DNA from 2 places in the Marinobacter shengliensis genome. Region 1 is predicted to be linked to the other one. Evidence: predicted binding sites of a transcription regulator. Region 1 holds the regulator's gene; the other holds the start of a gene.
What was found. The regulator FliA, encoded in region 1, starts transcription of late flagellar genes. The targets are predictions, from matches to a motif close to CTAAAGTTTNNNNNNNNNNNGCCGNTAA.

Region 1 (8,156 bases):
CAGGCCCAGACCCTGGGCTATACCGTGGTGGATGCCAGCACGGTGGTGGCTACCCACCTTAACCAGATTCTGCAAAAGCACGCCCATGAACTTATCGGCCATGAAGAGGCCCAGAAGTGGCTGGACCAGTTGGAGAAAATGGCTCCGAAACTGGCGGAGGAGCTGGTGCCTACGACGATTTCCGTGAGCGTCCTGCTGCGGGTACTGCAGAACCTGCTCCGGGAAGAAGTGCCGGTCAGGGATATGCGCTCCATTGCCGAGGCCATTGTTAACGTGCACCCCAGAAGCCAGGACCCGAAACTGTTGACCACCCTGGCTCGCCAGGCGCTTCGCCGAATGATCGTTCAGAGCATCTGTGGCAACGATGCCGAGATTCCGGTGATCACTCTGGATCCCGATCTGGAACAGTTATTGCTTAAGTCTGTTCAGCAGAGTCAACAATCCGGCGGACAGGAAGATATTGGCCTGGTGCTTGAGCCCAACATGGTGGAAAAGCTGCAGCGGTCTCTTCAGGACAGTGTTCAGCGCCAGGAAATGCTGGGCAAGCCGGCGATTCTTCTGGTTTCCGGGCCCTTGCGGCCAGTGCTGGCAAAGTTTGCCAGTTATGGGGTAGAGCGTTTGCATGTGCTCTCGTACCAGGAAATTCCGGATAACAAACAGATCACGATAGTCGCCTCTGTTGGCCAGTAAGGCCGGCAGGGCAAGGCGAACACCCGATTCGGGCACGCCGGTGGAGGATGAAGCGTTATGAAAGTACAACGGTTTTTTGCAAAGACCATGGCCGAAGCCCTGAAACAGGTTAGTCATGAGATGGGGCCGGATGCCGTTATTTTGTCCAATCGCCGGGTGGACGGAGGCGTCGAAATTGTGACGGCCCTGGACTATGACGAAAATATGGCACGCCAGCGCCTTGGCGAGAAAGCGGCACAGGCCACCAACGGCTCGCGCCTGGCGGAGCTGCAGGCAGACCAGCATCGTCGGTTGGAAGAAGAGTTGAACCGATCGCGCAGTCGCATTCGCGAAGTGCGGGAGAAGCGGGCGGGTGTCGGCGCGGAATATGATCGTGCACTGGCTGATGATCGGCCGGGTGCCGACTGGTCAGGTGAGTTGGCTGGTGGATCGACCTCGGTGGGCAATGCAGGTGGCCGATCAGAGGCGGGCTACTCGGATGAGTTGGCGAGCATGAGAGCGGAAATCAACTCCCTGAGAGAGATGGTCAGCGGCCGTACCTCGGTACCCGAGAAGCCTGCAGTCGCGGCATCCAATGCGGTTCAGCAGAGGCTTGCAGAGCGGCTGCAGGAATTTGGCCTGGGCGCGGAGCTGGCAACCTCTCTGTCCCGTCAGCATCGCGCCGGCAGGTTGGAAGACGGTTGGAAGCAATCCCTGAAGATGCTGGCCACCGGCGTACGTACCGCTCGGGAACACTGGCTTGAGGCCGGCGGCGTCTATGCGCTGGTGGGGCCAACCGGGTCTGGGAAGACCACCACCATTGGCAAGCTGGCAGCCCAATATGTACTGGAGCACGGGCCGGATTCCCTGGCGTTGGTCACCACCGATCGCTACCGGGTGGCAGCCCATGAACAGCTGTTTGTGTTTGGCCGTATTCTCAATGTTCCGGTCCGGGTTGTGGACGAGAGTCATTCCCTGGATGACATTCTGGACGAATTGTCAGACCGGCACCTGGTTCTGATTGATACTGCCGGGCTGACCAGCTCGGATCGCGGTTATCAGGAACAGCTGGCGGAGTTGGCCCGGAGCGATCACAATATCCGTACCCATCTGGTCGTGTCTGCCACCAGCCAGCCGCGCATCATGAAATCCGTGTGGCATTGCTATAAGATGGCAAACCTTGCAGGCTGCGTCATGACCAAGATTGACGAAGCGCTGACACTGGGTGAGTCTTTGGGCTTTGTCATGGAAACCGGCCTGCCAGTGGCATGGTATACCGATGGCCAGAAGATTCCCGAAGACCTGCACCGGGCAGAGGCCATTCCTCTGGTGCGGTTGGGCGTAGAACGCCTGAAAACAATGCAGCACGGCCAGGCCGTTGCAGAAGGGGCCTGAGGCCCGGTGGTACAGCCGGTGCGCTGCCGTTTGCGCCCACACAAGAACGCAGTAAGAGACTGATAACAGTATGAGCAGACCACATCCGGTTCAGGTGATTGCGGTTACCGGCGGCAAGGGCGGTGTCGGCAAGAGTAATGTGTCCGTCAACCTCGGTATCGCGCTGGCCCAGAAAGGCCGGCGGGTGGTGTTGCTGGATGCAGACCTTGGCCTTGCCAATATCGACGTGCTGTTGGGCATTACCGCCAATCGCAATCTGCAGGATGTGCTCAGTGGCGAGTGCGACCTCAAGGACGTTCTGGTCAACGGCCCGGGTGGTATCAAGATTGTCCCCGCATCGTCCGGCACCCAGCGTATGACCCAGTTGAGCCCGATGGAACATGCAGGGCTGATCAACGCCTTCAGCGAGCTGGGTGACCAGATTGATGTGCTGATTGTTGACACAGCAGCCGGTATTTCCGAGTCGGTCGTCAGTTTCCTGCGGGCCTCCCAGGAATTGCTGCTGGTGGTGTGCGATGAGCCTACCTCCATTACCGATGCTTATGCCCTGATCAAACTGATGAATCGCGACTACGGCACCAACCGTTTCCGTATTCTGGCGAATCAGGTGCGAAATGAGCAGGAAGGCCGGCATCTGTATGAAAAACTGACCCGTGTCACCGAGCGTTTCCTTGATGTAGCACTACAATATGTAGGTATCGTGCCGTACGACGAAGCCGTCAAAAAAGCCGTTCAGCGGCAGCGGGCCGTTCTGGATGCCTATCCACGGGCTAAGGCGTCGCTGGCGATCCGTGCCCTGGCAGAGAAAGTGGACAGCTGGCCGCTGCCATCATCGCCAAGAGGGCATCTGGAGTTTTTCGTGGAGCGGCTCGTCGAAGTCTGATCTGAATCCAGTCCTATAAGAAAACCGGATACATGACATTGGCGAAAAACCTGGGAATCTACCATCAGGCTGGCGCAAAAGGCCCCTCTCAGCTGATTGAGGAGCATGCGCCGCTGGTCAAGAAAATCGCCCTTCATCTGATGGCCCGTTTGCCGGCCTCGGTTCAGCTTGAAGATCTCATGCAGGCCGGCATGATTGGCCTGCTGGAAGCTGCACAACGCTATTCCACCGGCAAGGGTGCCACCTTTGAAACCTACGCAGGCATTCGTATCCGCGGTGCCATGGTGGATGAAATCCGCAAGGGCGACTGGGTTCCCCGCTCCGTTCACCGCAATGCCCGCCGTATCGCGGCAGCCATCAAAACGGTTGAAGACCGCACCGGGCGCGAGGCCCAGGATGTCGATGTTGCCGAAGAGCTGGGCATTGACCTGTCGGAATATCATGCTTCCCTGGCAGACGCCAACAGTGGCCGACTTTTTAGCCTTGATGAGCTCAATGAATCCGGGGAGCTGCCGATAGAAGAAACAGAGGCCAGCGATAATCCCCTGGATGGCATTTCATCAAATGCATTCCAGAAAAGCCTGGCAGAGGCAATCGAAGAGCTTCCTGAGCGAGAAAAGCTGGTGTTGAGCCTCTACTACCAGGAAGAGCTCAACCTGAAGGAAATCGGCGCGGTGCTGGGCGTCAGCGAGAGCCGGGTCAGCCAGATTCATAGCCAGGCGGCCCTTCGTCTCAGGGGGCGGTTGTCCGATTGGCGGGAAGACGAGCCAGAATAAACCGGGCCGGCGCTGACCGCGCGGCGCGTAACTGTGTAGATTTTGGTAACCGGCGCTTTACAACGCGGCCAAACACCACACAATAAGCGGTTAAAGCAGCGGCCTGCTAGACTTTCAAAAGGCTTAATGAAATCCGGGTGTTACTGACTGGAGGTCCCATTGGACAAAAACATGAAAATTCTCATTGTGGATGACTTTTCCACAATGCGGCGAATCATCAAGAATCTGCTGCGCGATCTTGGCTTCACCAATACGGATGAAGCGGACGATGGCAACACTGCATTGCCCATGCTCAGGAGCGGCAAGTACGACTTCCTGGTGACCGACTGGAACATGCCTGGCATGTCGGGTTTTGATCTGCTCAAGGCGGTGCGGGCAGACGAGAACCTGAAGAACCTGCCGGTGCTGATGGTAACCGCGGAGGCCAAGCGTGACCAGATTGTGGCGGCGGCGCAGGCCGGCGTTAACGGGTACGTCGTCAAACCGTTTACCGCTGCCGTTCTCAAGGAAAAGATTGAGAAGATCTTCGAGCGAATCCAGTAACCAGAGGTCGGATGGCTGTCATGACTGACAAGAACGAGAACCATCAGGGCCTCGACCCGGAGGTAACCGAAAAGCTCCAGCAGCAAAGCTCCGAATTGGCCGAATGCATCAGTTCCGGTAACTACGCCCGTGCGATGTCGGTGATCAACGAGCTTAGTGAAGTTCGCGACCAGAGCCTCTATCGGGAAGTGGGGCGGTTGACCCGGAGCCTGCACGAGGCTATCCGGAATTTTCAGATAGACGCCCGCAGTGCCGAGCAGAAAGAAGCCTTGTCCAAGATGTCCGATGCCTCGGATCGGCTGGCCTACGTTGTCCAGATGACCAGCCAGGCGGCTAATCGCACCATGGACCTGGTCGAAGAAAGCATGCCGGTGGCGCATACCATGCGCGACGAAGCGACCGCCCTGCGAGACGAATGGCAGCGGTTGCGTCGTCGGGAAATGGAGCCGGCAGAATTCCGGGAGCTGTACGGCCGCATTGATCGCTTCTTTGCGGGCCTGGCCACAGATTCCGATACCCTGTACAGCAACCTGTCAGAAATCCTTCTGGCCCAGGACTTCCAGGATCTTACCGGGCAGGTTATCCAGAAAGTAACGGCTCTTGTGAAAGAAGTCGAAGAGAACCTGCTTGGCCTGGTGGTGATGGCCAGCCACGTGGACCAGCTCACCGGCACCGTGCACCAGATTGAAGAAAAAGAAGAATCGGCCGAAAAAGGGGTAGGGCCTCAGATCAAGGCTGAGGAGCGTGATGATGTAGTTTCGGGGCAGGACGACGTTGATGACCTGTTATCCAGTCTCGGTTTCTGAACGATTATAGAGGGTGACGCATGGCGTTTGATGCCGACGAAGAGATCCTGCAGGACTTCCTGGTTGAAGCCGGCGAGATTCTCGAAAAGCTGTCCGAGCAGCTGGTAGATCTTGAGCAGCATCCGGATGACAGCAACCTGCTCAACGCCATCTTCCGTGGTTTCCACACGGTCAAGGGCGGTGCCGGGTTCCTGCAGCTCGAAGCGCTGGTCAACTGCTGTCACTCTGCGGAAAATGTGTTCGATATCCTCCGCAACCACAAGCGCAAGGTCACCTCCGAATTGATGGACGTGGTGCTGGAAGCTCTGGACCACGTCAACGCCATGTTTGATCAGGTTCGTAACCGTGAAGAGCCGACTCCGGCTCCGGACGAATTGATCGCTGCGCTGGATGAACTTGCCAAGCCGGAAGGCGACACGGCAGCGCCGGCACCGGCAACGCCAGAACCCGAACCTGCCGCCGGTGCGGGCAATGATTCCGGAGATATTACCGACGAAGAGTTTGAGCAACTGCTGGATGCCCTGGCCGATGAAAAAGGTGCAGAGCAACAGCCGGCGGCCGCACCGGAAAACACCTCCGCCAACGACGCCGGGTCAGACGGCGACGAGATCACCGACGACGAATTTGAAGCCCTGCTGGACCAGTTGCATGGTAAAGGCCAGTTTGCTGGCCCCCCGGTTGTTGATAACGACACCCCGCCGGAGCCGGAACCAGAAGAGCCGGCAAAATCATCCACTGGTGATGATCTGATCACCGATGACGAGTTTGAAAACCTGCTGGATGAGCTGCATGGCAAAGGCAAGAGCCCTGGTGCGGCCCCCGCAGCGGAGACCAAACCTGAGCCTGCGGCCAAGCCTGAGCCAAAGAAGCCGGAACCAAAACAGCCGGAACCCGCCAGGCAGGAAGCCAAGCCGGCAGCCCCCTCCGCCCCGGCAAGAGATGCGGCGCCCGCAGCCGAGACCACCGTGCGGGTGGATACCAAGCGCCTTGACGACATCATGAATATGGTGGGTGAGCTGGTACTGGTCCGTAATCGCCTGCAGCGCCTGGGCTCCGAGAGCGAAGATGAACATATGCACAAGGCGGTCGCCAACCTCGACGTGGTGACCACCGATTTGCAGGCGGCGGTCATGCAGACCCGCATGCAACCGATCAAAAAGGTATTCGGGCGCTTCCCACGGGTGGTACGAGACCTGGCCCGAGGGCTGAAGAAAGAAATCAACCTGGTGATGCACGGGGAAGAAACCGACCTGGACAAGAACCTGGTCGAAGCGCTGTCCGACCCGCTGGTTCACCTGGTAAGAAACTCCGTTGATCATGGCATTGAAATGCCAGAGGTGCGGGAAAAGGCCGGTAAGCCCCGTGCAGGCACTGTGACCCTGTCAGCGGAACAAGAGGGGGATCATATCCTGCTTTCCATCTCTGACGACGGCGCGGGTATGAACCCTGATGTTCTGCGCCGAAAAGCGGTGGAGAAAGGGCTGTACGACCAGGACGCCGCAGATCGACTGACCGATAACGAGTGTTTTAACCTGATTTTTGCCGCTGGTTTCTCGACCAAGGAACAGATATCCGATGTTTCTGGCCGAGGCGTGGGCATGGATGTGGTGAAAACCAAGATCGGCCAACTTAACGGCCAGATCAACATCGTGTCTGAACAGGGCAAGGGCACCAGCATTATTATCAAGGTGCCGCTCACCCTGGCGATCATGCCTACGCTGATGATCATGCTGGGCGATCAGTCTTTCGCCTTGCCCCTGGTGAACGTGGTTGAAATTTTCCATCTGGATCTGTCGAAAACGAACATTGTCGATGGCCGGGAATGCATTGTGGTGCGTGACAAGGTATTCCCGCTGTTCCACATCAAGCGCTGGCTGGTACATGGCGCGGCTGGCCAGAAAGAGCCGGAAAACGCCCATGTGGTGATTGTGGCCATGGGTACAAAGCAGGTCGGGTTCGTGGTGGACCAGCTGATCGGCCAGGAAGAGGTGGTGATCAAGCCCCTGGGGCGGGCGTTACAGGGTACGCCCGGTATGGCCGGGGCCACCATCACCGGTGACGGCCGCATTGCCCTGATTATTGACGTACCCAGCCTTCTTCAACATTACGGTTAGCGGTACCGGGGCAGATAACATGCAGGATTGTTTAGGAGAAATGGATGACAGTTTCTGTCCTGGTCGTTGATGATTCAGGGTTCTTTCGCAAACGGCTGACGGAAATCCTCACGGCCTCGGGGCAAATCGAGGTTGTTGGTGCGGCAACCAATGGCCGTGAAGGGGTGGAGCTGGCTGAAAAGCTGCGCCCTGATGTGATTACCATGGACTACGAAATGCCCGTGATGGATGGTATTTCGGCGGTTCGTGAAATCATGAAAAAGCACCCGACCCCGGTGTTGATGTTCTCATCTCTGACGTATGAGGGTGCGCGGGTTACTCTGGATGCCCTGGAAGCCGGGGCAGTGGACTTCCTGCCCAAGAACTTCGAGGAAATTGCCCGGGATACCAGCCAACTTCAGAAAATCCTCATCGATCGGATTCTTGACGTGGCAGGCAGCAAGCCCAGCGGTCGTTCTGCGGCCCCGGCTGCACGCCCGGCAGCTCCGCGTCCCGGGGTTACGCGCCCGGCTGCCCCGCAGCCTCCAGAGCGGCCCGCCAGACCGGTAACCCGCGACCGCTCAGCCCCGGCCCCAGTCCAGCCAGAGCCGACCCGCGAGCCGGAAACTCCAAGACGGCCCTCCCGGAAAGCCGCACCAAGACATTACAGCGTGGTTGCAATTGGCACTTCCACGGGAGGGCCGGTGGCGTTACAGAAGGTCTTGACCGCGCTGCCGGCCTCTTTCCCGGCTCCCATTGTGCTGGTTCAGCACATGCCTGCCAGCTTTACCCCGGCTTTTGCCGAGCGCCTGAACAAACTTTGCCGTATTCAGGTCAAGCAGGCCGAAGATGGCGATATCCTGAAGCCTGGCCATGCCTTGTTGGCGCCTGGCGGCAAGCAGATGATGATCGAAAATCGTGGCGGTCAGGCGAGAGTCAGGATCCTGCCGGGTGACGAACGGCTGAATTACAAACCCTGTGTGGATGTCAC
Region 2 (8,156 bases), 1.1 Mb from region 1:
GGGAATATTTTCGATGTGCAAAAGGATGGCGCGGGTCTGGGTGTCCTGGGCCAGGTAATCGATCAGGTCGTCGTGATCAATGTCCATGCCGTCGCCCAGTGTCAGGAAGTAGGAAAACCCGACACCCCGGGCAAAAGCCCAGTCAATCACCGAACTGGCAATGGTGCCGGACTGCCCCACAAACGCCACCCGTCCGGGAATGGCGCCCATGTGTGCATAGGTGGCGTTAAGATGACGTGCCGGCACCATCAGGCCGATGGTATTGGGCCCCAATACCCGAATGCCGGTTTCCCGGGCCGCGTCCCGCACCGAATACATCAACGGCTGCCCGGTTTTACTGTGGGTACGTGACATACCGCCGGTCATCACAATGGCGGTACGCACACCACATTCGCCGAGCTTTCGAATCATTTTTGGCACAGTATCCGGTGGCGTACAGATAATGGCCAGGTCCGGGCTAAAATCCAGTTTCGAGACCTTCTTGACGCAAGGAACCCCGTGCACGTTGTCGTAGTCGGTCTGGTTGACCACTACCAGGCGGCCCGGATAGCCGCCACCCAGCAGGTTCCGGAGTACCATACCACCGAGGTTCTCGGCCCGTTCGGAAGCACCAATCACAGCAATGGATTCAGGATTGAACAGGCTTTCCAGATAGCGGGTACTCAAGGTGACTCTCCCTGACCATGGGCGACGAAGATATGGATAAGAATCTCAATAAAACAGGATACTTATCAATGTATAACTTATCTTAGATGGGTATTTCCTGATGTAAATCCGGTATCACAACCATTAGACCAAAGAAATACGACAAACTTCGGTTTTCCCTGATAACATGGCCTGAAAAATAAGCATATTCGGGTTCAGGCTAGACGTATGACCACGGCATTTTTTTCCCACGATGACTGCATGAAGCACAATATGGGCCCGGAGCACCCGGAATGCCCTGAGCGAATCTCCACCATACTCGCGTATCTGGCAGACACTCACCTGGAACGGGATTTGGACTGGGTTCGACCAGAAGAAATTACCCGTGACCAGCTGTTAACGGTGCACCCCGAGACTTACCTTCAACAGCTAGATATGATGCAGCCTACCCGGGGCCGGGTGTTTACCGATCCGGACACCGCCATGATGCCGGATACCCTGCGCGCCGCCCGACTGGCCGCCGGCGGCAATATCCAGGCGGTCGATATGGTGATGAGCAGTCAGGTGACCAACGCGTTTGTCTGCGCCCGCCCACCCGGGCACCATGCCGAACGCTCCAAATCCATGGGGTTCTGCTTCTATAACAACGTGGCACTGGCGGCCATGCGCGCCCTCACCTTCCACCACCTGGAACGGGTTGCGATCGTTGATTTCGATGTGCATCAGGGCAACGGCACGGTAGACATCGTCAGCGGAGACGAACGCATCCTGATGTGCTCCAGCTTCCAGCATCCGTTCTATCCGCACTCCCATGTGCATCGCCAGGCGGACAACATTATCAATGCGCCGATCGAGGCCAACTGCTCAGCTCTGGACTACCGTAAAGCGGTGGAAGCAGCGTGGCTTAAGAAATTGCAGGATTTCCGCCCGCAGCTGGTACTGATTTCAGCCGGCTTTGACGGCCACAAACTCGACCCGATGGCAGAACTGAATCTGGAAGTGGACGACTATCGCTGGTTGACGGAAATGCTGATCAGCGTGGCCCATGACCACGCAAATGACCGGATTGTGTCAACTCTGGAGGGGGGATATCACCTGAAAGCGCTGGCCGAAAGCGTCACCGCCCACCTGGACCTGCTCAGCACGGTTTACTGAGAAGTCCCGCTCCATTCAGCCCGAGAAATCCATACCCGGGCCGTTCGCCTGCTGTAACTCCGGCCGCTCGCCCTGCCGTTGCAAGCGAATGGTGGTACGGCGATTATCCGCATGCCGGCGGGAAACCGGGAACTGGTCACCGTGCCCACGCACAATCAGAAGGTCATCATCGATACCGCGGGATCGCAGATAGTCCGCCACCACATTCGCCCGCTCTTCGGACAGCGCCCGGTTATCGATGCGGCTGCCAACACTGTCTGAATGGCCGTCCACAAATATCCGCTCAACGGTGGAATCCGCCATTACGTAGGTCACGATGTTATCCAGCAGCTGCCTGTCGGTATCAGACAGGCTGGTACTGCCGCTGACAAACGGCACTCGGGAACGACGAATCTGGTCGTAGTTCACCGGCAACAGGCTGGATACGCACTCCCGGTAGCCCGAGTACGGGCCTGAGAAATTAACGTTGGAAAGTTGAACCCGCACGGGCCGGTCATCATAACGGGCAGCTCGTGTGACGGTCGGGCGCATCCCCTGCAACAAACCCTGAGTCATCAGGGTTGCCTCACGACTGCTGACCGTGACCGCCCTGGGCTGGTCAGAGACCGTTACCGAGCCGATGGCCCGGGGCGCCACGCCAGGACGCCAGGCTGGCGCTTCCACCACTAGCTGGCCGCGACCGGGGCGCATCACCGGGATCTCGGATTCCAGATAGAAACTCAACGCTTCGCCGGCCCGATGGCGGAAAACCGCCCTGCCGTATCCCGGTACCTCGTGTACCAGAGAACACTCAAACACGGATTCCGACAGGTACCACTGGCTGTTCTCAATGCCGGCACCGTAGCTTGTCGCCAAAACAGGCGTAGCCGCCACTGCAAACAAAGCCGACACGCCTGCAGCTGCCAGCTTTTGATGAAGTATATGGCGAAGCGAATAAGTCATTGTGAGAGCGCCTCGAAAACCGGGTCTGTTTTCAACATGACTGTTTAACGGCGATCAAAATGATTACTTGAGCCACAAAGGGACTGGAATAGCAAAAACATTCCCATCCGCCTTCTGATATAATCCGCAAAATTTTTTGGCTGCTTTGCGGATACCATCATGACCAGAACACTCACCATCACCCGACCCGACGACTGGCACCTACACGTGCGCGACGGTGCTGTGCTGAACAGCGTGGTGCCGGCCACGGCCGCCTGCTTTGGCCGGGCAATCATCATGCCGAATCTGGTGCCACCGGTAACCGATGCGGCCGCCGCCATGGCTTATCGTGAGCGTATTCGGGCAGCTGCCGGCAGCACCGGCTTTGAACCGCTGATGACACTGTACCTGACGGAAAGTATGACCCCCGAAACCATTCGGGAAGCCAAGGCCGCCGGTGTTGTCGCTGCCAAACTCTACCCCGCGGGCGCCACCACCAATTCCGAGTCCGGCGTTACCGATATCCGCAATATTTACCCGGTTCTTGAAGCCATGGCTGAGTGCGGCATGCTGCTTTTGGTTCACGGCGAAGTGACGGACGCCGACATTGATATCTTCGACCGGGAAAAAGTGTTTCTTGATCGGGTCCTGAGCCCAACCATCGAGGCCTTCCCGACCCTGAAAGTGGTGCTGGAGCACATCACCACGGCGGATTCCGCCGAGTTTGTGCGCGCCCATACCGGCGGCAACCTGGCCGCCACCGTGACGCCACAGCACCTGATGTACAACCGGAATCATATGCTGGTGGGCGGTATCCGCCCCCACCTGTATTGCCTGCCGATCCTGAAACGGAACAAGCATCAGCTGGCGCTGCGCGAAGCGGTTGCCAGCGGCGATCCTCGGTTCTTCCTGGGCACCGATTCCGCACCCCACGCCCGCGACAAAAAGGAAGCCGCCTGCGGCTGCGCCGGTTGCTACTCTGCCTACGGCGCCATTGGCCTGTACGCAGACGTCTTTGAGGAACTCGGCATTCTCGACAAACTGGAAGCTTTTGCCAGTTTCAACGGCGCCGACTTTTATGGCCTGCCACGAAACACCGATGCCATTACCCTGGTACGTGAGCCCTGGACCATGCCAGAGCAACTGCCGTTGGCCGACGGTAACATCGTACCCTTGAAGGCCGGTGAAACCGTTCACTGGCGCATGGCGTAACTCATTATTCATTCATAACACGAACATCGGAGTTCGAGTGTCAGAAGAAAACAAGCCGCCACATCCTATGTCCCAACGCTTCCGTGGCTTCCTGCCGGTGGTTGTCGATGTTGAAACCGCCGGTTTCAATCCGGAGCGAGACGCCCTGCTCGAAATTGCCGCCGTCATACTGACCATGGACGACGATGGCTTGCTGCGCCGGGGGGAAACCCACGTGCAGCAGATTGACCCCTTCGAAGGCGCAAACCTGGAACAGTCTGCCCTGGACTTCACCGGCATCGACCCCTGGAACCCGGAACGTGAGGCAGTCCCTGAGCGGGAAGGCCTGAGCGAAATATTCTCCCCGATCCGCAAGGCGGTGAAAGCCCACGACTGCAAGCGTGCGGTTCTGGTCGGCCACAACGCCACCTTTGACCACAACTTTGTGTTTGCGGCTGCCTTGCGGGCCGACATCAAACGCAATCCGTTCCACCCGTTCTCCACCTTTGACACAGCAACTCTGGCTGGCCTGGCCTATGGCCATACGGTGCTGGCACAGGCCTGTAAACTGGCGGGCATCCCTTTCAGCAACAAGGAAGCCCACTCCGCAGCCTACGATGCAGAAAAAACCGCTGACCTGTTCTGCGGCATCGTGAACCGCTGGAAAGAGCTGGGCGGTTTTCCGCCGCCGCTCATTGAGCCAGAGGAAGAAGCGACAAGCTGATAACCGCCAGAATCAAAAAAACCCGCCGAAGCGGGTTTTTTCTTGCCTGGAGACAGCTTACCAGTAGATACCTCGCATAATGGCCGCGAACGCCACCTGCTCGGTCGACACCTTGGGCTTTTCACCAGACTTGCTACCAGCGGCAGACGGAGAATCCGGGAACATCCGGTAACCGGTGTTCATGATAATCTCACCCATCTTCGGCGCCAGGGCGTGCAGAACCTGGGCAAAGACACCCAGGCGAGTAGCAATACGCTTCGGCCGGTAAACGATGGCATCCGCCACCATCTGCGCAGCTTCATCCGGTGACAGCGTGGGTACCGAATCGTAAATCTTGGTCGGCGCAATCATCGGCGTTTTCACCAACGGCATGTTGATGGTGGTGAACGTCAGATTACGGTCAGACCACTCCGCCGCCGCACACCGGCTGAAGGCATCCAGCGCTGACTTCGACGCCACATAGGCCGAGAAACGTGGTGCGTTGGTCAGTACCCCAATGGACGAGATATTCACCACATGGCCACGGCGGCGCTCCAGCATGGCCGGCGCAAAGCCCATGATCAGGCGCACAGAACCGAAGTAGTTCAGCTGCATGGTGCGCTCGAAATCGTGGAAACGGTCAAACGACAAGGACAGCGAGCGTCGAATAGACCGGCCGGCATTGTTCACCAGTACGTCTACATGGCCGTGATTATCCAAAACCGTCTTTACAAAGCGATCACAGTCTTCCATGTCGGAAAAATCGCACTGGTACGCGTGGATATTACCGCCACGGGCTTCCAGATCGGCTGCCACTTCGTCCAGGGTTTCCTTGGTGCGGGCGCCAATCACCAGGATTGCACCGGCTTCCGCCAGTTTCTGGGCAGTTGCCAGGCCAATACCGGAAGTGGCACCGGTGACAACACACACCTTGCCTTCCACTGTTCCCTTCAGGGTGCGGTCCTTGAACAGATCCGGGTCCAGGTTACGCTCCCAGTAGTCCCAGATCACAGGCGCATAGCTTGGCAGGCGCGGCACGTCGATGCCGGTGCCTTTCAGCGCCCTTTCAGTTTCACGGGCATCGAAACGGGTCGGATAGTTGATGAACGACATTACCGACGGCGGAATGCCCATATCATCCAGAACGGCACTGGCGATGCGCTTAACCGGTGGCAGATTCTTGATGCTCTGGCGAATGAACGGGGGAATAAAGCCAAACATCCGGGAATCAATACGCATCCCCATTTTGGGAGCGTGGCCCGCCTCGCTGAAGATATTGAGGATTTCACCCACTTTATAGGGATCAGAGTCCACCAGATGGAAACACTTGCCGTCTTCCCCTTCGAGATGGGCAATGTGATCCATGGCGTTCACCACGAAATCGACCGGCACAATGTTCAGGCGGCCGCCTTCAATACCAATGGTCGGCACCCATTGCGGCAAGGCATGGCGAATCTTCTGGATCATCTTGAAGAAGTAGTAAGGGCCGTCAACCTTGTCCATCTCGCCGGTTTCGGAATGGCCAATCACCATGCCGGGGCGATAGATACGGAACGGTACCTTGCACTCATCCCGCACCACTTTTTCGGACTCATGCTTGGTGCGCAGATAGGGGTGGTCCAGCTTCTCGGCTTCCTCAAACATGTCTTCCCGGAAGGTGCCCTTGAACAGGCCTGCCGCCGCTATGGATGACACATGGTGGAAGTGCTTGGCCGCCATGGCCTCAGCCGCCTGAACCGCCGCCCGGGTGCCCTCGATGTTGGTGGCCGCCTGGGACTCTTCATCGGCGCCCATGTCATAGACCGCCGCCAGATGGAAAAAGTGATCGACATTTCCCTTGAGGGATTTCAGGGTCTTGGCGTCGATTCCGAGGTTCTTGCTGGTCAGATCACCAATGACCGCCTTTACCCGGGACTCATCCACACCCCACCGCTCGCGCAGTTTTTCGAGTTTGCCCTGGGACTGTTCACGTACCAGGACATACACCGTACCGCCTCGGGCGAGCAGCTTTTCAACCAGAAAGCGGCCGATAAACCCGGTACCGCCTGTCAGGAAATAATTCATAGGTACTCCATCCTGCCTGTTGCTCTGTTGTTGTCATTACACCAGCACGAGTAAGACTAAAGTCTTACCTGCATTCCATTGGCCGGCATTGTACTTAATTGCAACTTTCATGTATCGAACTTTTTTAGAGCTTTTACTCTGTAACCCTTTGTTTTTGTTAGAGCCTTTACTCTAAAAACCGGCCTTCCGCCTGGCAGAAAATGTCCCTGTTGCCGACACACTGAGTTTGAGATTAGCACAGTAAACACCTGCTGCGAGCCTTGCGACCACAATTACCGATGGGCAATGCAAGGCTCGCCCGGCAATGCGATAATCGGGAACTTACCGCGCCAGACGGCGTCACTAACTAGCCACGATCCTGAGAGTTACCAGACCAGCATGCAAAACGACAGCCCCAATACCGAACGCTACATTGCCATCGCCCGCGCCTGCCTGAAGGCCATCAACGACACCGCCGCTAACAGTGGTAGTCGGGAGGAGAAGATCCAGGCGGTCTATCAGGCGATCGACAAAGCTTTCCAGGCGGAGTTTTCCGAATATCGGCAATCCGTTGCCATCATGGCGACCGTACTTGAACGCATTGCTTCGGGCGAACTGGACGCCGACAAAGCCGCCAGCCTTGCCCGCAAAACCCTGGACCAGCAACCCGCTGGCACCCAATCCGGGATCATGCACTGAGCAAAACCCCCACTTTGACCGGACAGAAGAGGCACCATGACAGCTGACCGCCCCGTGTTCCAGAACCTGTACCGTTTCCAGTTTGTTTTGTTATTTTTACTTGGCAGTGTGCTGCTCAGCCCTCTGGCTGTTGCCGGCGCATCGCCGACCAAAAGCCCCAACGATCCTAACGAATACCGGTTTCTGGAACTGGACAACGGCCTGCGGGTGATTCTGGCCTCAGACCCCGAAGCCGACAAAGCAGCCGCCTCAATGAATGTCGCCGTTGGCAGCGGCAACGACCCCGCCGACCGCGAGGGTCTGGCACATTTCCTGGAACATATGCTGTTCCTGGGAACCGAGAAGTATCCGGACCCGGGCGAGTACCAGCAGTTCATTCGCAGCCATGGCGGCAGTCATAACGCCTTTACCGCATTTGCCGACACCAACTATTTTTTTGATGTCGAGGCAGAATTCCTTGAGCCGGCCCTTGACCGCTTCGCCCAGCAGTTCTCCCACCCGCTGTTCACACCAGAGCTGGTCGACCGGGAACGCAATGCCGTGCACTCGGAGTACACCGCCAAACTCAAGGAAGATGGCCGCCGGTTCCTGTCTGTTTTGAAGGCCGGGGGCAACCCCGATCACGCCTTCAATCAGTTTGCCGTCGGTAACCTGACAACCCTGGAAAACACTGAAGAGAACCCCCTGAGACCAGACCTGATCCAGTTCTGGCAGGACCAGTATTCCGCCAACATCATGACACTGGCAGTTTACGGCCCGCAGCCCCTCGACCAGTTAGAGCAGATGGTCCGGGAACGCT

Region 2: a site for FliA is predicted at 2,787-2,814, ahead of QUE75_RS12420 (flagellar protein MotY). Genes of this name have one in related genera too.

The regions. Positions count from the first base shown of each region.
Region 1 covers NZ_AP028062.1:1,602,677-1,610,832, forward strand. Annotated here, with positions in the region: gene flhA (flagellar biosynthesis protein FlhA) at 1-690, shown strand, start outside; gene flhF (flagellar biosynthesis protein FlhF) at 748-2,064, shown strand; gene QUE75_RS07315 (MinD/ParA family protein) at 2,135-2,947, shown strand; gene QUE75_RS07320 (RNA polymerase sigma factor FliA) at 2,980-3,723, shown strand; gene cheY (chemotaxis response regulator CheY) at 3,883-4,266, shown strand; gene QUE75_RS07330 (protein phosphatase CheZ) at 4,287-5,072, shown strand; gene QUE75_RS07335 (chemotaxis protein CheA) at 5,093-7,186, shown strand; gene QUE75_RS07340 (protein-glutamate methylesterase/protein-glutamine glutaminase) at 7,231-8,156, shown strand, end outside.
Region 2 covers NZ_AP028062.1:2,704,447-2,712,602, forward strand. Annotated here, with positions in the region: gene QUE75_RS12410 (bifunctional acetate--CoA ligase family protein/GNAT family N-acetyltransferase) at 1-666, opposite strand, end outside; gene QUE75_RS12415 (histone deacetylase family protein) at 874-1,800, shown strand; gene QUE75_RS12420 (flagellar protein MotY) at 1,816-2,742, opposite strand; gene pyrC (dihydroorotase) at 2,902-3,933, shown strand; gene rnt (ribonuclease T) at 3,971-4,636, shown strand; gene QUE75_RS12435 (SDR family oxidoreductase) at 4,694-6,679, opposite strand; gene QUE75_RS12440 (hypothetical protein) at 7,058-7,357, shown strand; gene QUE75_RS12445 (insulinase family protein) at 7,394-8,156, shown strand, end outside.